One region of the Thermovirga lienii genome, then DNA from elsewhere that is predicted to be linked to it. Evidence: riboswitches for the same ligand, from Rfam matches in the RefSeq annotation. Region 1 holds a riboswitch; each other region holds the start of a gene.

Region 1 (6,047 bases):
AAAAGGGAACTAAAGAACTTAACAGTCGATCTTGTGCTTTTGGATGCTCATATGGACAAAGATTTAAAGCTTGATGGCTTTAAAGGCCTTAGAAGCGCTTTCCCTAGGGTAGATTTTATCGTTATGGCAAAAACCGGTGACCCATTTATAATACGCAATGTCATATGTCAAGGCGCTTTCGATTGCCTGATAAAACCCTTTTCCTTCAAAAGATTAGAATCCTCATTGAAAGCTTACAGGACGTACAACTTGGGCCTTACCACGCGGGATAGCCCTTGGAATCAAGAAGAGTTGGATAAAATGATGAGCGAGCTCGCAAACACTAAAGTTCATCCCCTAAGAGGAGACCTGCCTAAAGGTATACAAGAAAAGCTATTGGAGAAAGTAATTCGATGCCTTGAACAAAGCAATAAAGCTCTTTCTGCCAAGGAAATAGGAGGTATTGTGGGTATATCGAGAGCTACAGCAAGAAGATACCTAGAGTATCTATTAGAAAGCAAGCTAGTGTCTGCAGAGTATCCTTTCACTAAAATTGGAAGACCCAAAAAACTCTACAAATTAGTGCAAAAACAATAAACCCAAAACAGAGCATAAATGAGCAAAAAGTTTAATGTTTCAAGATTCTTATTTATCCTTTCCAGTAGTAATAAAACGGACACAACTGGAAAGGAGGATTTTTTCTATGAATAACGGGATCTTTTGTTTTCCCAAACCCAGGAACGAACCAACCAAAAATTATGCTCCTGGTAGCGTTGAAAGGAAACTGATGAGGAAGGAGTTATCCCGCCAAGAAAAGATCAAGGTCGAGATCCCCGTGATTATAGGGGGGAAGGAGGTACGGACAGGCAAGATAAGAGAAGTAACTATGCCATGTGACCACGGGCATGTCCTTGCCATCTACCATGAAGCAGGTCCAAAGGAAACAGAACTAGCTATCAAGGAGGCTCTACTAGCCAAAAAAGAGTGGGAATCCCTCCATTGGACAGAACGGTGTGCTGTGATGCTGAAGGTCGCTGAGCTAATCAGCAACAAATATCGCTATTTATTAAATGCAGCTACGATGCTGGGACAGGCAAAAAACGTACATCAAGCAGAGATAGATGCTGCCTGCGAAAGCATCGATTTCTTAAGATTCGGAGCTTATCAGGCATCATATATTTATCAGTGGCAGCCTTTACAACCTCACGAATATGATTGTGTAAACAAAATGGAATACAGGCCACTTGAAGGATTTGTTTTAACCATATCGCCTTTTAACTTTACTGCCATTGCGCTAAGCCTCAACTCATCAGTTATTACTATGGGGAACACAACAATATGGAAGCCTGCAAGAACTTCTTTGCTTTCCAGCTACTACTTGATGAAGATTTTTGAAGAAGCTGGACTGCCTCCGGGAGTAATAAACTTTCTGCCTGGGCCAGGATCTGAAATAAGCGAAGTTGCACTCCGCAACACCAATTTCGCGGGTTTACACTTTACGGGCTCCACAGATACCTTCAACACACTATGGAAAAAGCTTGGAGAAAATATATCAAAATATAAAAACTATCCGAGGATAGTAGGAGAAACAGGCGGCAAAGATTTTATATTCGCCCATTATTCAGCAGATATTCACGCCCTCGCTACCGCTTTAGTACGAGGAGCTTTCGAATATCAGGGACAAAAATGCTCTGCAGCTTCAAGAGCTTATATCCCTAAATCCATCTGGAAGAAGTTGAGGGAAATCCTCGTCGATTGGACAAAAAATCTATCAGTTGGGGATGTTAGAGACTTCAAAAATTTTGTAAACGCCGTAATAGATGAAGCGTCTTATAAAAAAATTATGGGGTACATCGAAAAAGCAAAAACTTCGCCAAACGCAAAGATAATAGTCGGAGGCAACGGAGATAAAAGAACCGGATATTACGTAGAACCCACCATAATAGAAACAAACGACCCTAACTTCGTGACAATGAACGAAGAAATTTTTGGGCCGGTTCTGACCATCTTCGTGTATGAAGACGAGCGCTTTGAGGAAACATTAACGTTATGCGACTCCACTTCCTCATACGGCCTAACAGGCTCAATCTTCGCAAAAGACAGGAAGGCTGTAGAAAAAGCAGCAAAAATATTAAGGTATGCAGCAGGTAACTTTTACATTAACGACAAACCAACAGGAGCTGTAGTTTGCCAGCAGCCATTTGGAGGAGCTCGAGCCTCAGGCACCAACGATAAAGCCGGAACTTACTTGAATCTGATTAGATGGATTTCTCCAAGAACTATTAAAGAAAATCTAAATCCCCCCACCCATTGGAGTTATCCGTTTTTGGAAAAGTAGACAAATGGTAACTAGAGGCCTTAAAAAGGCCTCTAGTTACCATGACTATGTTATGCTGACAACGGATAGCGAAAATGTCCCCTTACAGGGTGACAATATCACTGTCCGGTAACACATATAAACAACACCTAATTGACAAAGCACATTTATTGCAGTAAACTCCCCGTCAGAATAAAGAAGCGTTTTATAAAAAATTACATATATTTGCGCATCATTGGTGCCTTATCTTGCTCTGCAAGGTAGGCTTAAAAGGGAAGACCGGTGAGAGTCCGGCGCGGTCCCGCCACTGTAACGGAGAGCGTGGTTGAGATATGCCACTGTCGCTTTAATGCGATGGGAAGGTTCAACCAAGCGATGACCCGGAGCCAGGAGACCTGCCAGTGATGTAGAAGCACGCAAAACCACGAGGATGGTTGGTGCGGCAATGGGTGTCTGCTTCGGACATCCGAATGGTTGGTTTTTACCAGTGCCCTCCTCTGTGGAGGGCACTTTTTTATTCAAAAAGGGGGCGTAAACATGGGCTCTTCAAGTTGCATAGTTACCATTTTTCTGGTTGTAGTCGCTGCCTTTGCAGGTAACCACCTCGGTAAGCTAAACGTTGGGAAATTTAGTCTTGGGGAATCTGGTGCGTTGGTAGCAGGCATGACCTTGTCTCTTTTTCTAAGAAACTATTCCCTCTTGATACCCTCGTGGCTTATAAAGATAAGCCTCATATTTTTCATAGCTACAGTGGGTCTTATTGCAGGCAAAAAGATACAAACAGTAATCAAAAGCCACGGCTTCAAGTTCGCTCTTTTGGGGTTATCGATAACGTTTATTGGCGCCTTAACCAGTTACATTGTTGTTCTTACACTACCAACTTTATCCAAAGGACATGCTGCAGGAACTTACGTAGGAGCTCTTACAAGCTCCCCTGGATTAGCCTCGGCCTTAGAATCCGCCACTGATTACGGGAAAATTATGGGGTCAAACTACTCCGCTGACGTAGGTATAGCATATGCTATAAGCTATCCTATAGGAGTGTTACTGGTTATTCTTTCTACGAAATTACTGCCTCAAGTCTTCAACATAGGAACACAAAATAAAGAATTGACATCTTCTCATGCCCTTAACGCAACTGCAGATATAACTGGAAACAAGCCTGTAAATATGCAAAAAGCAATTTCATTCGTTTTGAGTTTTGCTATATGCTGCATTTTAGGCTACCTATTAGGCAATATTGCTCTCCCCTTATACAAAATAGGATATTTCAAATTGGGCACTACAGGTGGAGTTTTGCTATCCTCCTTGGCATTAGGATATCAAAGGAAAGTCTTCTTTTTGGATTTCAGGATTAACGAGAAAGTGCTTAATAAGGTTAGATCCTTATCCTTACTAATATTCCTAAGCTCCATAGGCCTTAAATATGGAAGCCTATTTTTCAAAACGTTGAGCTTCAATCTAATTGGCATACTTTTTGCCTCCCTTGTAGCAGGAAGCATATCTATCCTTTTTGGTTTTTGGGTCGGGCATAGAATTTTCAAACTCGATTGGCCGTTATTGTTGGGAGCTCTCTGTGGAGGCATGACATCTACACCTGGTTTGGGAGCAGCAATAGAAGCAGTCAATAGTGATGAGCCTGTTTTAGGCTATGGGGCCACGTATCCTTTCGCTCTTTTCGGCATGGTGCTTTTTACCAAGATGATCTTTGTTTTGCCTGCTATATAAATAATCTGAGAGAAAGAGGTGAGCTAAATTGGAGCTTCATGAAAGAATAAGAAGTAAGGTTTTGAGAGAAAAAGTGGTATCGAAAGAGGAAGCGGCGAAATTCATCAAAGATGGAATGACCGTAGCATGTAGCGGTTTTACTCCAGCAGGCTATCCCAAGGTCGTACCTGAAATGATCGCCCAAAGAGCCCAGAAGGGTGAAAATATAAGACTAAACATCATTACGGGCGCCTCAACAGGAGATGAATTAGACGGAGTTCTCGCAAGAAGTGGCGTCATTAAGAAACGATACCCTTACCAAACAAACACCGACTGCAGAAACGGCATAAACTCGGGACAGATAGATTTTTGCGATATTCATTTGAGTCATTTGCCTCAATTTATAAAACTAGGATATCTAGGTAATATTGACATAGCCTTAGTAGAAGCTGTTGCCATCACAGAGGACGGCGGGATAGTTCCATCCACCTCTGTGGGAGCGACGAACACCTTCGTTCAAAAAGCAGACAAAGTAATAGTGGAAATAAATTTTGCCCAACCGCTGGATTTGGAAGGCCTTCACGATATATATGACCCTGGGGACCCTCCCTTAAGATCGCCAATACCTCTGTGCAGAGTTTCCGATAGAATAGGAATACCATATATCCCTTGTCCGAAAGAAAAAATTGTCGCAATTGTAATCTCAAACCGAAAGGATTCTACAAACCCCGTTGCGGAGATAGATAGAGATTCCAGGCTTATCGCAGGCCACATAATTGATTTTCTTGAATTTGAAATCAAAAAAGGAAGATTCCCCAAAAATTTACTCCCTCTACAATCCGGCGTAGGCAGTGTGGCCAATGCAGTACTAACCAACTTCAAAGAATCCCGTTTTGAAAATTTAGAGATATACTCAGAAGTCCTGCAAGACGCCGTGCTGGAGTTGATCGATACAGGAAAGGTATCCTTTGCATCTGGGACAGCCTTTACAATCTCTCCCTCAAAATTGGACCACTTTTATAAAAACTTAAAATTCTACAAGAACTACACCATCCTCAGACCCCAGGAGATAAGCAATAACCCTGAAGTAATTCGTCGCCTCGGAGTAATAGCAATGAACACAGCAATAGAAATAGATATATATGGCAACGTCAACTCTACTCATATAGGTGGATGCGCAATGATGAATGGAATCGGAGGGTCTGGTGACTTCACCAGAAACGCTGCATTGTCCATCTTTACAACTAAGTCTGTGGCCAAAGACGGGAATATATCCTCCATAGTACCCATGGTATCCCATCATGATCACACCGAACATGATGTACACGTCGTCGTAACGGAACAAGGTTTAGCCGATCTGAGAGGCTTGAGCCCAAAAGAAAGGGTCAAACAAATAATCGGCAAATGCGCCCATCCAGATTTCAGGAAGGAATTATGGGATTACTACAGGAAAGCTCTTTTTTATGCCAAATATAAACATACTCCCCACATGTTAAATAGAGTTTTCGATTTACACAACTATATGGTTAAATATGGTACCATGAAACCCAAAGTCTGCTAAACCATTAAAGAAACCACACCTCATACAGGTCGTCTCCTTTCCTAGGCCGAGAAGGGTAACTTCTCGGCCTAAATAAATACCTCCCGCCCTAAATTTCGATCATTCCGAAGCCAATATCTCTTCATAACACTCCCTAAATTTATCCAAAGTGCATTCCTCTATAACTACGGATTTCTCACCCTTTACAGGAAGGACAAGCCTTGATTTGCCGTTGGTAAATTTCTTATCCTTTTCTATGAACGGAGCTATTTGCTCCCAGGTCAAATGGGACTTCACTGGAAGGCCCAAACCCTTCAGCAGGCTTTTGAGCCTGTTCAAGGTCTCTTCGTCACAAAGTCCCAACCTGCACGATAGGGTCGTAGCCACTACCAAACCGACGGAGACTGCGTCCCCGTGACTCCACTGGTATCCCGAGGCGCTCTCTATGCCGTGGGCCACAGTATGGCCAAGGTTTAGGCGCATCCTCTCCCCTGTTTTTTCCTG
Region 2 (6,047 bases), on a different contig from region 1:
CCTTCAGGGGAAGAGGTATTCGAAGCCATATTGAGGGGGCAAGCGGCCTGTGGGGTCGTCAGTAGAATATTTGGGTATTTCAATGAGCATAAATACCCGGTGGTGGCCACCAACGTCATATTCCACCCCTCAGAGTGGCGTTTTGCCTTTCCAAAGGGTAGGCAGAACGTTCTCAAGCAGGTCATAGATTTCAATTTGAAGCAGATGAAAAACGACCCCAACTCGGTGCTACAGGCTTCCATTAGAAAATGGCTGGAACTTAATGGGGGCGCTGGTTCCTATCCTGATTGGATAGTTGCTGGGATCATCATATTGGCGATGGCTTTGGTGCTGAGCCTTATGGGCGGCTATGGTGCCTTTAAGAAAAGCATAAGCCAGGGCAAGGAGCTTTTGTCCAGCAAGAAGGAGATCCTGAGGGAGAAGGCCTTCTTTGAGGGGCTTTTCGACTCCATTCCAGATGCAGTAGCTCTTCAGGATCCCACCACTATGAGGATACAGCGGGTCAATAGTTCCTTCGCCAAGGTCTTTGGTTATTCCGGGGAGGAAGCAGAGGGTAGGACTTTGAGGGAGCTGGTGGTGCCCGAGGACCGCATGCATGAGGCAGAACATCACATGAAATCGGCTTTAGAGGGTAAAAGCATAGAGCGCGTCACGGTAAGGAGGAAAAAGAGTGGAGAGATCTTCCACGTTCTGTTCAATCAAGTCCCGCTCTTTTCCGATGGAAAGATGGAGGCGATACTCAATTCTTACACCGACGTGGAAGCCTTGGCGGAGATGGCCCGCAAATACAAAACGGCAAGGGACCTTGCCAAGGAGGAGCTGGGACGGGTTGAGAAGCTTTGGGAAGACACCATTGGAATTTTAGCTCAGACGGTGGAGATGAAGGACCCCTATACTTATGATCACCAAAGAAGGGTGTCCTTTCTTTCAGAGGCCTTAGCCAGGAAATTGGGTCTTTCAGAAGAGCGCATCAGGCTTGTCAAACTTGCAGGGTTGGTGCACGACATAGGGAAGGTGGCAGTGCCGGCGGAGATCTTGAACAAGCCCGGCAGGTTGAGCGACGTGGAGATGGAGATTGTCCGCACCCATCCCCAGAAAGGGTATGAGCTATTGCGCAAGCTTACCCACAGGCCAGTTCTTGCGGAAGTAGTCTATGCCCACCACGAGAGATTGGACGGTTCTGGCTACCCCAGAGGGCTTTCAGGCGAGGATATCCCCATTGAGGCCCGAATATTGGCCGTTGCGGACGTAGTGGAGGCCATGGTCTCCCACAGACCCTTCAGGTCGGCTTTGACTCTTGAGGAGGCGTTGGAGGAGATCAAAGCAGGAAAGGGAATTTTGTACGACCACAAGGTAGTGGAAGCCTGTGTGGAGCTTTTCGAACGGGAAAGTTTTTCCTTTGAGGATGCCCCATTGTCTTGATAGATTAGTGTTATAATTAGAGAAAGTAAAGGAGGCTGATTCCCCGTCCCTTTTCATTGGGGAATTGCCTCAAAGAGCAGAACAGCAAAGGAAAGGGAGGCGAAAAGTCATGAGGTTGTTGACCCGAAGCGAGCTGATAGCGTTATCGGAACACCAGAAGGCCCCCAGCGTTTCCATCTACATGCCCACGCCCCTTCCCGCAGAGCCCCGAAAGAGCCAGATAGCTTTCAAGAGTGTCCTTGGGGAAGTGCAGGACGAACTTTTGGGTCGGGGACTCAAGGAGCAGGAAGTGGAGGATCTTTTGGAACCTGCTAAGAAACTGCTTTCGAACTCCATGTTCTGGGAAAACCAAAGCAAGGCCCTTGCAGTGTTTTTGTCCGAGGGGTACGAGAGGATCTACAGGATACCCTTGGAGGTCCCCAAGCTTGCGGTGGTTTCCCGGGGATTTCACATAAAGCCCCTTTTGCCTCTTGTAGGCGGTGGGGATGACTTTTACGTTCTGTGCCTCAGCAAGAAGAAAATAAGATTGATCCAGTGCACCAAAGAGGACTTCAGAAACGTCGACTTGGAGAACGTTCCCCAGAGCATATCCGAGGCCCTTCAGTACGAGCCCCTGGAGAAACAGGGTCAGATCGGCTCAGCCCCGGGCCGGCAGGGACTCTTTCATGGCCACGGTGCAGGAGACGAGGACTTCAAGGAAAACCTCAAAACCTTCTTGCGAATGGTGGACAAGGGAATACGGGAGCTTCTAAAGGACGAGACGGCGCCTCTGGTTCCAGCAGGAGTTGCCTACGTGGTCTCCCTGTACAAGGAGGTTGCGTCCTATCCCCACGTGACCGAGGAGTTCGTGGAGGGAAGCCCGGACAATTTGACGGCTGAGGAACTCTTCCAGAGGGCAAAGGCCATAGTGGAACCTATCTTCAAGAAAGAGGAAATGGAGGCAAAGGAGAAGTTCGAGGCCCTTTTGGGGACAGGCAAGGCCTCTTCCATGCTCGAGGAAGTACTGCCGGCGGCCTTTTCAGGCAGGGTGGAGGTACTCTTTGTGCCTTTGGGGGTCCAGGTGTGGGGCAAATGGAAAAAAGCCACACACGAAATGGAGCTTACCTCCAGGGAGGATCCTGAGGCAAGGGATCTTTTGGACCTTGCAGCGGTGGAGACCTTGAGGAGCAGGGGCAAGGTGTACGTGGTAAGTCCCGAGGAGGTGCCAGGAGGCAAGGATGTGGCGGCCATCTTCAGGTATTGATCCAAGGATTGGCATGGATGAATAGATAGAACCAATGTTGAGGGGAGCATCGAAGCTCCCCTTGTTCTTTGCTGAGGGCTTGACTTTGGAGGGTTTTGGCTATATTTTATGTGGGCAAAACGAAAGATTAGCGGAAGGGAAATCGGGAAGCCGGTGAGAATCCGGCACAGCCCCGCTACGGTGAGGGTGACGAAGGGTGCATAGAGCCACTGGCAAGTTTGCTGGGAAGGCGCACCTGGAGGAAGACCCCAAGTCCGGATACCGATCCCTTCAGCTGGAAGTTTCTTCCCGCGAGGGCCAGGGAGGAGACGGATTTTTTGGCCCTTATGGGCCTTTTTTTGTGGCCCCAAACTTCGTAGGAGAGGTGGTTTTATATGAAGTTGGGAAGGCTTTTTTCAGGTTTTTTGGCCATTGCGGTCATGGTGGTAGGGCTTTGGGCGGGAGCTTCCTTCGCTCAGGAAGCTTTGACCCTTGAGCCCGAGGTAGTTACCGGCTCCAGGGTTTATCAGTCCTTGGAGGAGGTTCCTGCTGCCACGTACGTGGTTACCTCGGAGGACATAGAGCGAAGCGGAGCCACCGAGCTGGGAGAGCTTTTAAGCTCCACGGTCCCGGGAATTTATATATCTTCCCGCAACGGCAGTACTCAAGAGGACAACATAAAGCTCAGGGGCCTTGTGACTGAGGTTTTGATTTTGGTTGATGGAGTGCCCTACTATAAGGCCAGTCATGGGGCAGGGGCTGCGGCATACGACCTGCGCTCCATTCCCTTGGAGGACATAGAGCGTATCGAGGTGGTCAAGGGGGCTGGTTCCGCTTTATACGGCTCCATGGCTGCAGCGGGTGTGATAAACATAATAACCAAAAAACCTTTGGGCGAAGGGGTAAAGATCACGGGAGGCGCTGGAACCAACGACTGGCGAGAGGGCTCCTTCAGCGGTTGGACCAGCGAGGGGGATTTTTCCGCCAGGATATGGTACGGCCATTCAGAGGAAGGAGAGTCACGCCTGTCCTGGAATGGTACGGTTATAAACAAGAATCTTGATTACGACCAGGACTCAGGGGGTTTGACGTTGAAAAGTGGCCCATTCACCTTCTCAGGAGTATGGGGCAAATATACCTCCCGCTGGACCTATAATGGGGATGAAAATCAACAAAAGAATGATTATTCAAGGTTTTATGTTAAATGGGAAGGGGAAACTGCCAGGGCAATACTTTACAGGCATGAGGAAGAAAAAGACTACAAAGATCCGGAGGGCAGAAGTTTTTACGACGACGAAGCATGGGGGGCTGAGTTTTCCAAAAACACCTCTTGGAAAGATGCCTTGGTCTCCTGGGGGGCCTCCTTTAGAGATGAAAAGCTTTCTGGGTATACAGAAGGAAAGAGGAAAAACTACGCTCCCTTTATTGAGATTTCAAGGCCTGTTGGGGACTTTATCCTCAATGCGGGATTGCGCTACGAGATATGGGACCAAGATAACGCAAAAGACTACAATGAGCTGAACCCTAAACTCTCCCTGTCTTACCAGACGATGAACGGTAATCTTTGGTACCTATCTGCGGGAAGGTTCTTTGCCATGCCAAGTTTTTACGAGATAGCAGGTGATGGTGCATGGGTCCTTCCCAATCCCGACTTGAAGCCGGAGAAGGGTTACAGCTATGAGCTGGGCGTCAAGGGGAAGGATGAGGATGGCCCCTGGGGCGCTAACATGTTTTATATGGACATGGAAGACAAGATTGTTTGGTCAAGCGACAGAAAAGAATACGATAACGTCGATAAGTACCGGGCTTGGGGATTGGAGCTCTCCAGGCGTTGGAAGATATCCTCCCTTTGGGATCTGGAGCTTGGCGCTACGTGGATGAGGGCAGAGGAAAAGAAAAACAATCAATGGAAGAGGGCCCGTACCCCCGAATGGGACGTGGACGCTTCCTTCATATACACCAACGGCCCCCTGTCCGGCCAGGTGGTACTTCACTACCTGGGCAACAGAAACGAAGGACAAGGTGTCGAATCCAATGTTACGACGGTGGATGCCTCCTTGGAGTACAAGGGAAAGCCTTACACCATCAGGCTTTCGGCCTACAACATCTTCGACGAGGATTACTGGGCCAGCGAGTCATGGGGAACCTATTACTACGGGCCAGAAAGAAGAGCGTATCTTACGCTGGAATACCAGTTTTAGGTGCTTAAGGCTGGTATAGCCGACGAGGAGAGAGGACCAGGACGCCCAAGTGTGCAGAACAAAGGATAATTGTTTGAAAATTGAGACATTGTAGAGAATTTTACACTTAAGTGTTGACAATTTGAAAAAAATCAATATACTAACCATCTGGAAGCGCAAGGCCGCCGCAACCTTTGCTTCCTGCACCTTTACTCCTTTAATAGATATATTTTTAGAGAGAACGGAAGCCCCGGGAAACTGGGGCTTCCGTTTTTGTATAGGCAGGTCGTTATCTTTTCTTTTTTCTCTTTTTCTCGTCTAGGTTTTTATTCTTAGGGTGGGTTTTATGCTTTGTTGGGCCTTTTTTGTGCTTTTCTTCATCCCTTGTGTCCTCTCGGATAAGGCATTTCTTGCCCCTTCCAATTAGGTCCCTTCTTCCTGCCTTCAATAGGGCCTCCTTTACAAGTTTGTAGTTTTTTGGGTTTCTCCACTGAAGCAGAGCTCGCTGCATGGCCTTTTCCTTGGCAGTTTTGGCCACGAAGATCTTTTCGCCCGTGTATGGGTTTATCTCCGAGTAGTACATGCACGTAGAAAGGGTGCCTGGGGTAGGGATGAAGTCCTGCACCTGCTCAGGGTGGTAACGGATGTCCCTTAGAAACTCCGCAAGCTCTATGGCGTCCTCCAGGGTGCTTCCCGGGTGGCTCGATATCAGGTAGGGCACCAGAAACTGTTTCTTTCCCAAGGAGCGGTTGACCTCCTCGTAGAGCTTCTTGAACTCTAAAAACACCTCCTTTGGGGGCTTTCGCATGAGGTTCAAGACTCGGGCCGAAACGTGTTCCGGGGCCACCTTTAGCTGGCCGCTTACGTGGTGTTCGCAGAGTTCCTCAAGGAAGGAGCGGTTGTTCTCCGCCATTATGTAGTCGTAACGTATGCCCGACCTTACAAAGACCTTTTTCACTCCGGGAATGGAGCGCACCTTTCGTAGAAGCTTCATGTAATTATCGTTTGACTTTCGAAGTTTTGGGCAGCAGGAAGGCCACGTACACTGGCGGTTTTTGCAGGAAGATCCCTTGTCCTGAATCTTGCAGGCTCTTTCGTGAAAGTTGGCGGTGGGGCCCCCTACGTCGTGGATGTAGCCCTTGAAACCCTCCATTCGGGTCAAAAGCTCTGCTTCCTTGAGGATGGATCTATCGCTTCTTTTTTGAATTATCCTGCCTTGGTGG
Region 3 (6,047 bases), on a different contig from region 1:
GGACCTTTTGAGCCTCTTTGGCTCTGTTGGTCTTTATACTTTGGGCCACCGACATAGCTTCCTGGGTCACGTCCAACGGAACGTACTCATCCATCATTATCACCTTATCCGCAACATCCAGGTAATCTCCGCTTCCGCCTATAACGAGGATGGTCGAGACGCCCAATTGCTCGAAGAGCCCTCTTACGTGATCTATGAAGGGCGTTATGGGCTCCTTGTCCTTGGCAATCAGCCTCTGCATCCTTGCATCCCTTATCATGAAGTTGGTTGCAGAGGTGTCCTCGTCGATAAGCAAAAGCTTGACCCCCATTTCAAGGGCCTCCTGTATGTTCGCGGCCTGGGATGTGGAGCCCGAGGCGTCCTCCGTGGAGAAAAAGGAGGTGTCCTTCCCTCCAGGAAGGTTGTTTATGAACGGAGAAATGTCCACTCCCTTTACGCTTCGGCCATCCTCAGCCCGTATCTTGGCGGTCTCCTCCACAGTGGCTACATATTCCCTGCCGTCTCCAGGAATATGGGGATAAACGCCCATCTCTATAGCCTCAAGAAGGGTCGTTTTGCCATGGTATCCTCCGCCGGTTATGAGGGTCACTCCTTCAGGAATGCCCATGCCCGTTATCTCTCCCCTGTTAGGCAAGGTCATCGTTACCCTCAGGCTTGGAGGACTACTAAAGGCGACGGCATCCTCCCTCCTCATGGGACGCTGGGAAACTCCGCTTTCTCGGGGCAATATAGATCCATCGGCTATGAAGGAAACGAGCTTTTGTTCTTTAAGTTGTTCTTTTATGTAAAAGTGGTCCTCCACTACTTCCACGTGTCTTTTTAAATTTTCTTCGTTTATGTTTCTGTAAAGCAAAGCCTCCTCAACAATCCTCGGCAGTTCGTCAAAGAACATCTCCATGGCCTCTCTGCCCAGAACCCTTCTTCCTGCCGCGGGCAAACCGCACACAAACCGAATCTCCACGAAATCTTCATTAACCAAGCAGGACGTGCGCTTCAATACCTGTTGCCCTGGAACATCCACGGCAAAAAGCCCTGATTTTCCGCTGCCCCTTTTCCCCTCTGCATATTTTCTTATGGCCTTTGCAAAAGTTCTGGTCATAAAATCACAGCAAGCCATTTGTCTGTGAGGGTTTTCAAAGGCCCACCCGGGGATCTGGGCAACCTCTTGCTTTACTCTTACCCTTAGCCTGCTGGGAGCTGCGAAAGGGTCTCCCTGAACATGGTCTATGAAAAGATCGAAGAAGCCGAACTTGTAGGAACCCTCTATCTGCTTATAGGCCTTGTAGCCCCGACCATCTATGGACAGTAATATTTTTTTCAGTCGTTCGCTCTCCAACGAAAAAACCTCCCTAGCTTAATAAGAGATATAATTGTAACTAAATCATTATAATAATTGGCATTTGACCGTAGAAGGGTTTGTTTTGCCATGAAAAAATACTTAAGCTGCATTTTTGCGTTTCTTCTTGCCTTCGGAGGGTTCGTGCCTGAAGCCCAAGCTTCAGGCACATTGAAGCTCCTCTTTGGAGGGGACACGTACTTTGGTGAAAGCTACGGCGTCTTCGAAACCGGCGCGTCCCCCCAGGGCGAACCTGGAATATACAACAAAAGCTCCTCCACATAGGCCAATAAGGTCGCCTAGGCTATCTCAGTGGAGACTCCAGCATCCTCAAAGGTAGCCATTTCGTCTAAAATCCTCAGTGCCGCCTCTATCAAATTGAAAGCCAAAACGGCGCCTGTGCCCTCTCCCAACCTCATATCCAAATGCATCAAGGGCTTCAAGCCTATCAGGTCCAAGGCTATCTTGTGGCCTGGCTCCTGTGAAAGATGAGACCCTATCATGTAGTTTGTGGCCTTTGGCTCTATCTTCGAAGCTATCAAAGCGGCAGCCGAGGATATGAATCCGTCAACCACCACAGGAATCCTTCTGGAAGCCGCTCCAAGCATGCAGCCTGCCATGCCGGCTATCTCCAGTCCCCCCACCTTGGACACCACATCGATGGGGTCTTTCACATCTGGCTTGTTTATCTTTATCCCTCTCTCTATGGCATTCTTTTTGACAGGCACCCTATCTTCCCCTATGCCAGTTCCCCTGCCCACGACCTCGTCAAGGGGCCTTCCAGAATAAAGAGCTACGATAGCGCTACTAGGCGTAGTATTTCCTATGCCCATCTCTCCAATGGCAAAAATAGATGCTCCTTTTTCTATCAGCTCATAAGCCACATCAATGCCCACTTCTATGGCCCTTACTGCCTCCTCTCTGGTCATAGCAGGGCCACAGGCAAAGTTGTCCGTCCCGTACTTTACTTTCCTTACCTTCAAACCTGGAGCGTCCAAATCCACCGCCACTCCAACATCCACACAAACCACCTCTGCACCTGCGTGCCTGCTCAGAACATTTATGGCCGCTCCGCCATTCAGAAAGTTGATCACCATCTGGGGGGTTACCTCCTGAGGGAAAGCACTTACTCCTTCCGCCACTACCCCGTGATCGGCCGCCATTACTACCGAGACCTTCTTGCCAAGTTTTGGCCTTGGATTTCTTGTAATACCAGCCATTTGTACGGCCAATTGCTCAAGCATTCCAAGGCTCCCTCTTGGCTTGGTCAAATTATCCAATCTCCTTTGAGCTCTTTCCATGGATTCATAATCAAGGTCCTCAATACGGGTTATCGCTTCCTCGAGCATCGTCCATCCTCCTTCGTTATGGGTATCAATAAAAAAAGCCCCAAACCGCAACTGCGGTTTGAGACTTTACCATCATCCCAACCTACTAACTCCAGAAAGGCAGGTCTCCTGGCTTTGGATCATCCCTTGGCTGAACCTTCCCATCGCACTAAGGCAACAGTGGCATCTCTCAACCAAAGTCCCCGTCACAGTGGCGGGACCGCGCCGGATTCTCACCGGACTTCCCTATTCTCCCTTACGGGCACCTTCCTGGTTTGTCTTCGCTGTTTTTAGTAATTTTATGAAAAAACTTCCTGCTTATCAACTTATAATATAATCTTCTATATGTTAATACTATCCACCGGAAAGAAGGAAAAATTATGAGAGAGAAGAAACTCATTCTCGTGACCGGCGGCGCAAGAAGTGGTAAAAGCTCTTTTGCGGAAAGGCTGGCAAAGGAAGCACAAAAACCGGTCACATACATAGCCACTTGCCAACCTCTGGACGAGGAGATGGCTTTTCGAATCCAAGAACACAGAAAAAGACGGCCTAAAAATTGGAAGACCGTGGAAGAGCCCTTTAATCCCACGGATATAATAGCCAAAGAGGGAAAGTCCGATGGGGTAATCCTCCTGGATTGTTTGGCCCTGCTGGTCTCCAACCTCCTCCTGAGGGAAAAAGACCCTAACGATCCAAAATCCTTTTCTCGTGTTATCGAAGAAATCGAAAACCTGGCCATCACATGCAGATCAGTCAAAGGAGAGGTGATCGTAGTAACCAATGAGGTAGGAATGGGCGTAGTGCCTGAATACCCCCTCGGAAGAACCTATCGAGACCTTTTAGGAAAGGCCAATCAGATAATGGCCTTATACTCCGACTCTGTTTATCTTCTAGTATGCGGCATTCCCGTAGACGTTAAGCAGCTGAATAGGGTATTGGAGAAAGGAGTTTATGATCTTCAATGAAAAGCCTCTTTATTGCCCTCGGTTTCCTCACGAGGATTCCCTCTCCCTACAGTAACGCAACCTATACCGAAAAGGAAATGGCAAGCAGCTTGGCCTGTTTCCCCCTGGTTGGACTCATCGCGGGCTGCCTAGTAGCAGCAATCGACGCTTTGGCCACTAAGTTTTTGGGCACCATGGTGGCTTCTGGGGTGGATCTCGCGGCTTTTTTCCTCATAACTGGCGGTCTCCACTTGGACGGGTTAATGGATACAGCTGACGGCCTCCTCAGCGGTAAAGAAAGAGAAAGGGCACTGGAGATAATGAAGGACAGCCGAGTGGGAGCCCTGGGAGCAAGCATAGCATCACTAGTACTTATATTGAAGTTTGCCTTGCTTGCTTCTTTCCCTGAGGGAACGCGCTTGGCGGTCTTGGCTCTTTTTCCGGCCATTGGTAGGTGGGCAATGGTACCTGCAATAACCTTTTTCCCCTACGCTCGCAAGAAAGGACTGGGGAAAAGCTTTTGGAGTTTTTCCACCAAAAAGGAGTTCTTCGTTGCGACGGCCCTGATCTCCGCACTGGCCATAATCCTCTTAGGAGAGAGAGGTTTATGCTCCTTGGCTGTTGCTGGCGGAGGAACCTTTTTAGTAGCAAAAAGAATTAGCCAAACATTAGGAGGGCTAACTGGAGACACCTACGGAGCAATAAACGAGATTGCGGAGATCTTAGCACTGATGATAATGGCAACAAGACTCCAATAGAGGGAAAGATCATGATCAAGCTAATATTGATTAGGCACGGAGAGTCCAAAGGAAACAAAGAACTACGCTATACCGGCCATACGAACGTACCTTTGACGGAAGAGGGAAGGCACCAAGCACGACATCTTGCAATTAGGCTTCGCAAAGAAAACATAACGGCCATATACTCCAGCGATCTAAGAAGGGCTTTTGACACCGCCTCCTGCATAGCGGAAGGAGTCAATTTAAGCGTCGTGAAGGAACCTCTTCTGCGGGAGCTGCATTTTGGGGATTGGGAAGGCTTAACCTATAATGAGATAATCCAGGGATGGGGCGAACTATGGAACCATTGGTTCGCAAACCCTCTGGAAGTTGCCCCTCCTGGGGGAGAAACACTGCTCCAACTCCAAGAAAGAGTTTTGAAGGCCCTCTTTAAAATAACGGCCAAACATAAAGATGGCACCGTTGTTCTTGTCTCCCACGCAGGTCCTATCAAATGCATTTTATGCTACTTAAACAGCTTACCCTTGTCCGCCTTTTGGGATATCGCCGTTCCTCCTGGAAGTTTAATGGCTATACAGCTTTCTGAAAGGCAGGGAGTCCTTCTCTGCGAAAGAGCAGAGGGAAGGATAAAGATAGCTGGCAAAGCAAAAACCTACATGATAGGAGATATACTAATATAGTATACTAATAAAAACTGAGCTGACTGGAATAAATTCATTGATGCCTCCCAGCATATGTGGGGCATGGCATAGGGACTAAGGTTCGAGAAAAAATTCAAAAACATCAAAAATAAAGACCTAAGCCCTATGAAAGGGAGTGAAAAAATGGGTAAATTCGAGGAAATGAGGGCAAAGGCTGAGGAGTTGGACAGGCTTGACCCACTGAGGGATTTCAAAAAGCATTTTGAGGTTCCCAAAGGGCGGATTTATATGGACGGCAACTCCCTTGGGCTTCCCGCAAAGGAATCCATACAAGGGGTGCTTCGGGTGCTGGAAGAGTGGAAGACATTCAACATAGACGGCTGGCTGAAGGGCTCGCCTCCTTGGTTCACCATGCCAGAAGAGCTGGGGCGCAAGATGGCACCTCTCGTGGGCGCGCAGCCAGAAGAGGTAGTAATGACGGGATCCACGACCTCCAACCTACACAGCCTGGTGAGCACCTTCTACCAACCTGAGGGCAAACGAAGAAAGATCCTGGCCGACGAACTGAACTTTCCATCTGACCTTTACGCCCTTGCAAGTCAAATCCGCCTGAAAGGACAAGACCCATCAGAGGATCTGATCTTGGCCAAATCCAGGGACGGCAACACCCTTGATGAGGATGACCTCATAGCCCTCATGGATGAGACCGTCTCGGTGGCCTTATTTCCATCGGTACTATACCGAAGCGGCCAGCTGCTGGACATGGAAAGGCTAACGAAGGCGGCCCACGAAAGGGGCATTTTCATAGGCTTCGACTGCGCTCACTCCGCTGGGTCAGTCCCTCACCGCCTACACGACTGGGGAGTGGATTTCGCCTTCTGGTGCAGTTACAAGCATCTGAACGGAGGGCCAGGAAGTCCCGCGTTCCTCTTCCTCCACAGGAAGCATTTCGAAAGGGAACCCGGCTTGGCAGGCTGGTTTGGATACGTAAAGGAGAAGCAGTTCGACATGAACATAACCTTTGAGCACGCCAAATCCGCTGGAGGCTGGCAGATGGG

What was found. A riboswitch is a leader RNA that binds a small molecule or an ion and turns the genes downstream of it on or off. The one in region 1 is predicted to bind cobalamin.
Region 2: another riboswitch for cobalamin. It lies ahead of V7Z69_RS02795 (TonB-dependent receptor plug domain-containing protein); the one in region 1 lies ahead of V7Z69_RS08665 (aspartate-alanine antiporter-like transporter).
Region 3: another riboswitch for cobalamin. It lies ahead of cobT (nicotinate-nucleotide--dimethylbenzimidazole phosphoribosyltransferase); the one in region 1 lies ahead of V7Z69_RS08665 (aspartate-alanine antiporter-like transporter).

What each region holds. Positions count from the first base shown of each region.
Region 1 is NZ_DAITZW010000040.1:6,831-12,877, reverse strand. Features, by position in the region: gene V7Z69_RS08675 (response regulator) at 1-576, shown strand, start outside; gene pruA (L-glutamate gamma-semialdehyde dehydrogenase) at 683-2,317, shown strand; cobalamin riboswitch at 2,516-2,713, shown strand; gene V7Z69_RS08665 (aspartate-alanine antiporter-like transporter) at 2,834-4,024, shown strand; gene V7Z69_RS08660 (acetyl-CoA hydrolase/transferase family protein) at 4,053-5,564, shown strand; gene aroB (3-dehydroquinate synthase) at 5,664-6,047, opposite strand, start outside.
Region 2 is NZ_DAITZW010000004.1:62,103-68,149, reverse strand. Features, by position in the region: gene V7Z69_RS02805 (HD domain-containing phosphohydrolase) at 1-1,422, shown strand, start outside; gene V7Z69_RS02800 (baeRF3 domain-containing protein) at 1,532-2,665, shown strand; cobalamin riboswitch at 2,773-2,949, shown strand; gene V7Z69_RS02795 (TonB-dependent receptor plug domain-containing protein) at 3,040-4,845, shown strand; gene V7Z69_RS02790 (YgiQ family radical SAM protein) at 5,114-6,047, opposite strand, start outside.
Region 3 is NZ_DAITZW010000007.1:15,288-21,334, reverse strand. Features, by position in the region: gene V7Z69_RS03890 (ABC-ATPase domain-containing protein) at 1-1,336, opposite strand, end outside; gene V7Z69_RS03885 (hypothetical protein) at 1,427-1,621, shown strand; gene cobT (nicotinate-nucleotide--dimethylbenzimidazole phosphoribosyltransferase) at 1,636-2,685, opposite strand; cobalamin riboswitch at 2,767-2,949, opposite strand; gene cobU (bifunctional adenosylcobinamide kinase/adenosylcobinamide-phosphate guanylyltransferase) at 3,045-3,629, shown strand; gene cobS (adenosylcobinamide-GDP ribazoletransferase) at 3,626-4,366, shown strand; gene cobC (alpha-ribazole phosphatase) at 4,378-5,028, shown strand; gene kynU (kynureninase) at 5,173-6,047, shown strand, end outside.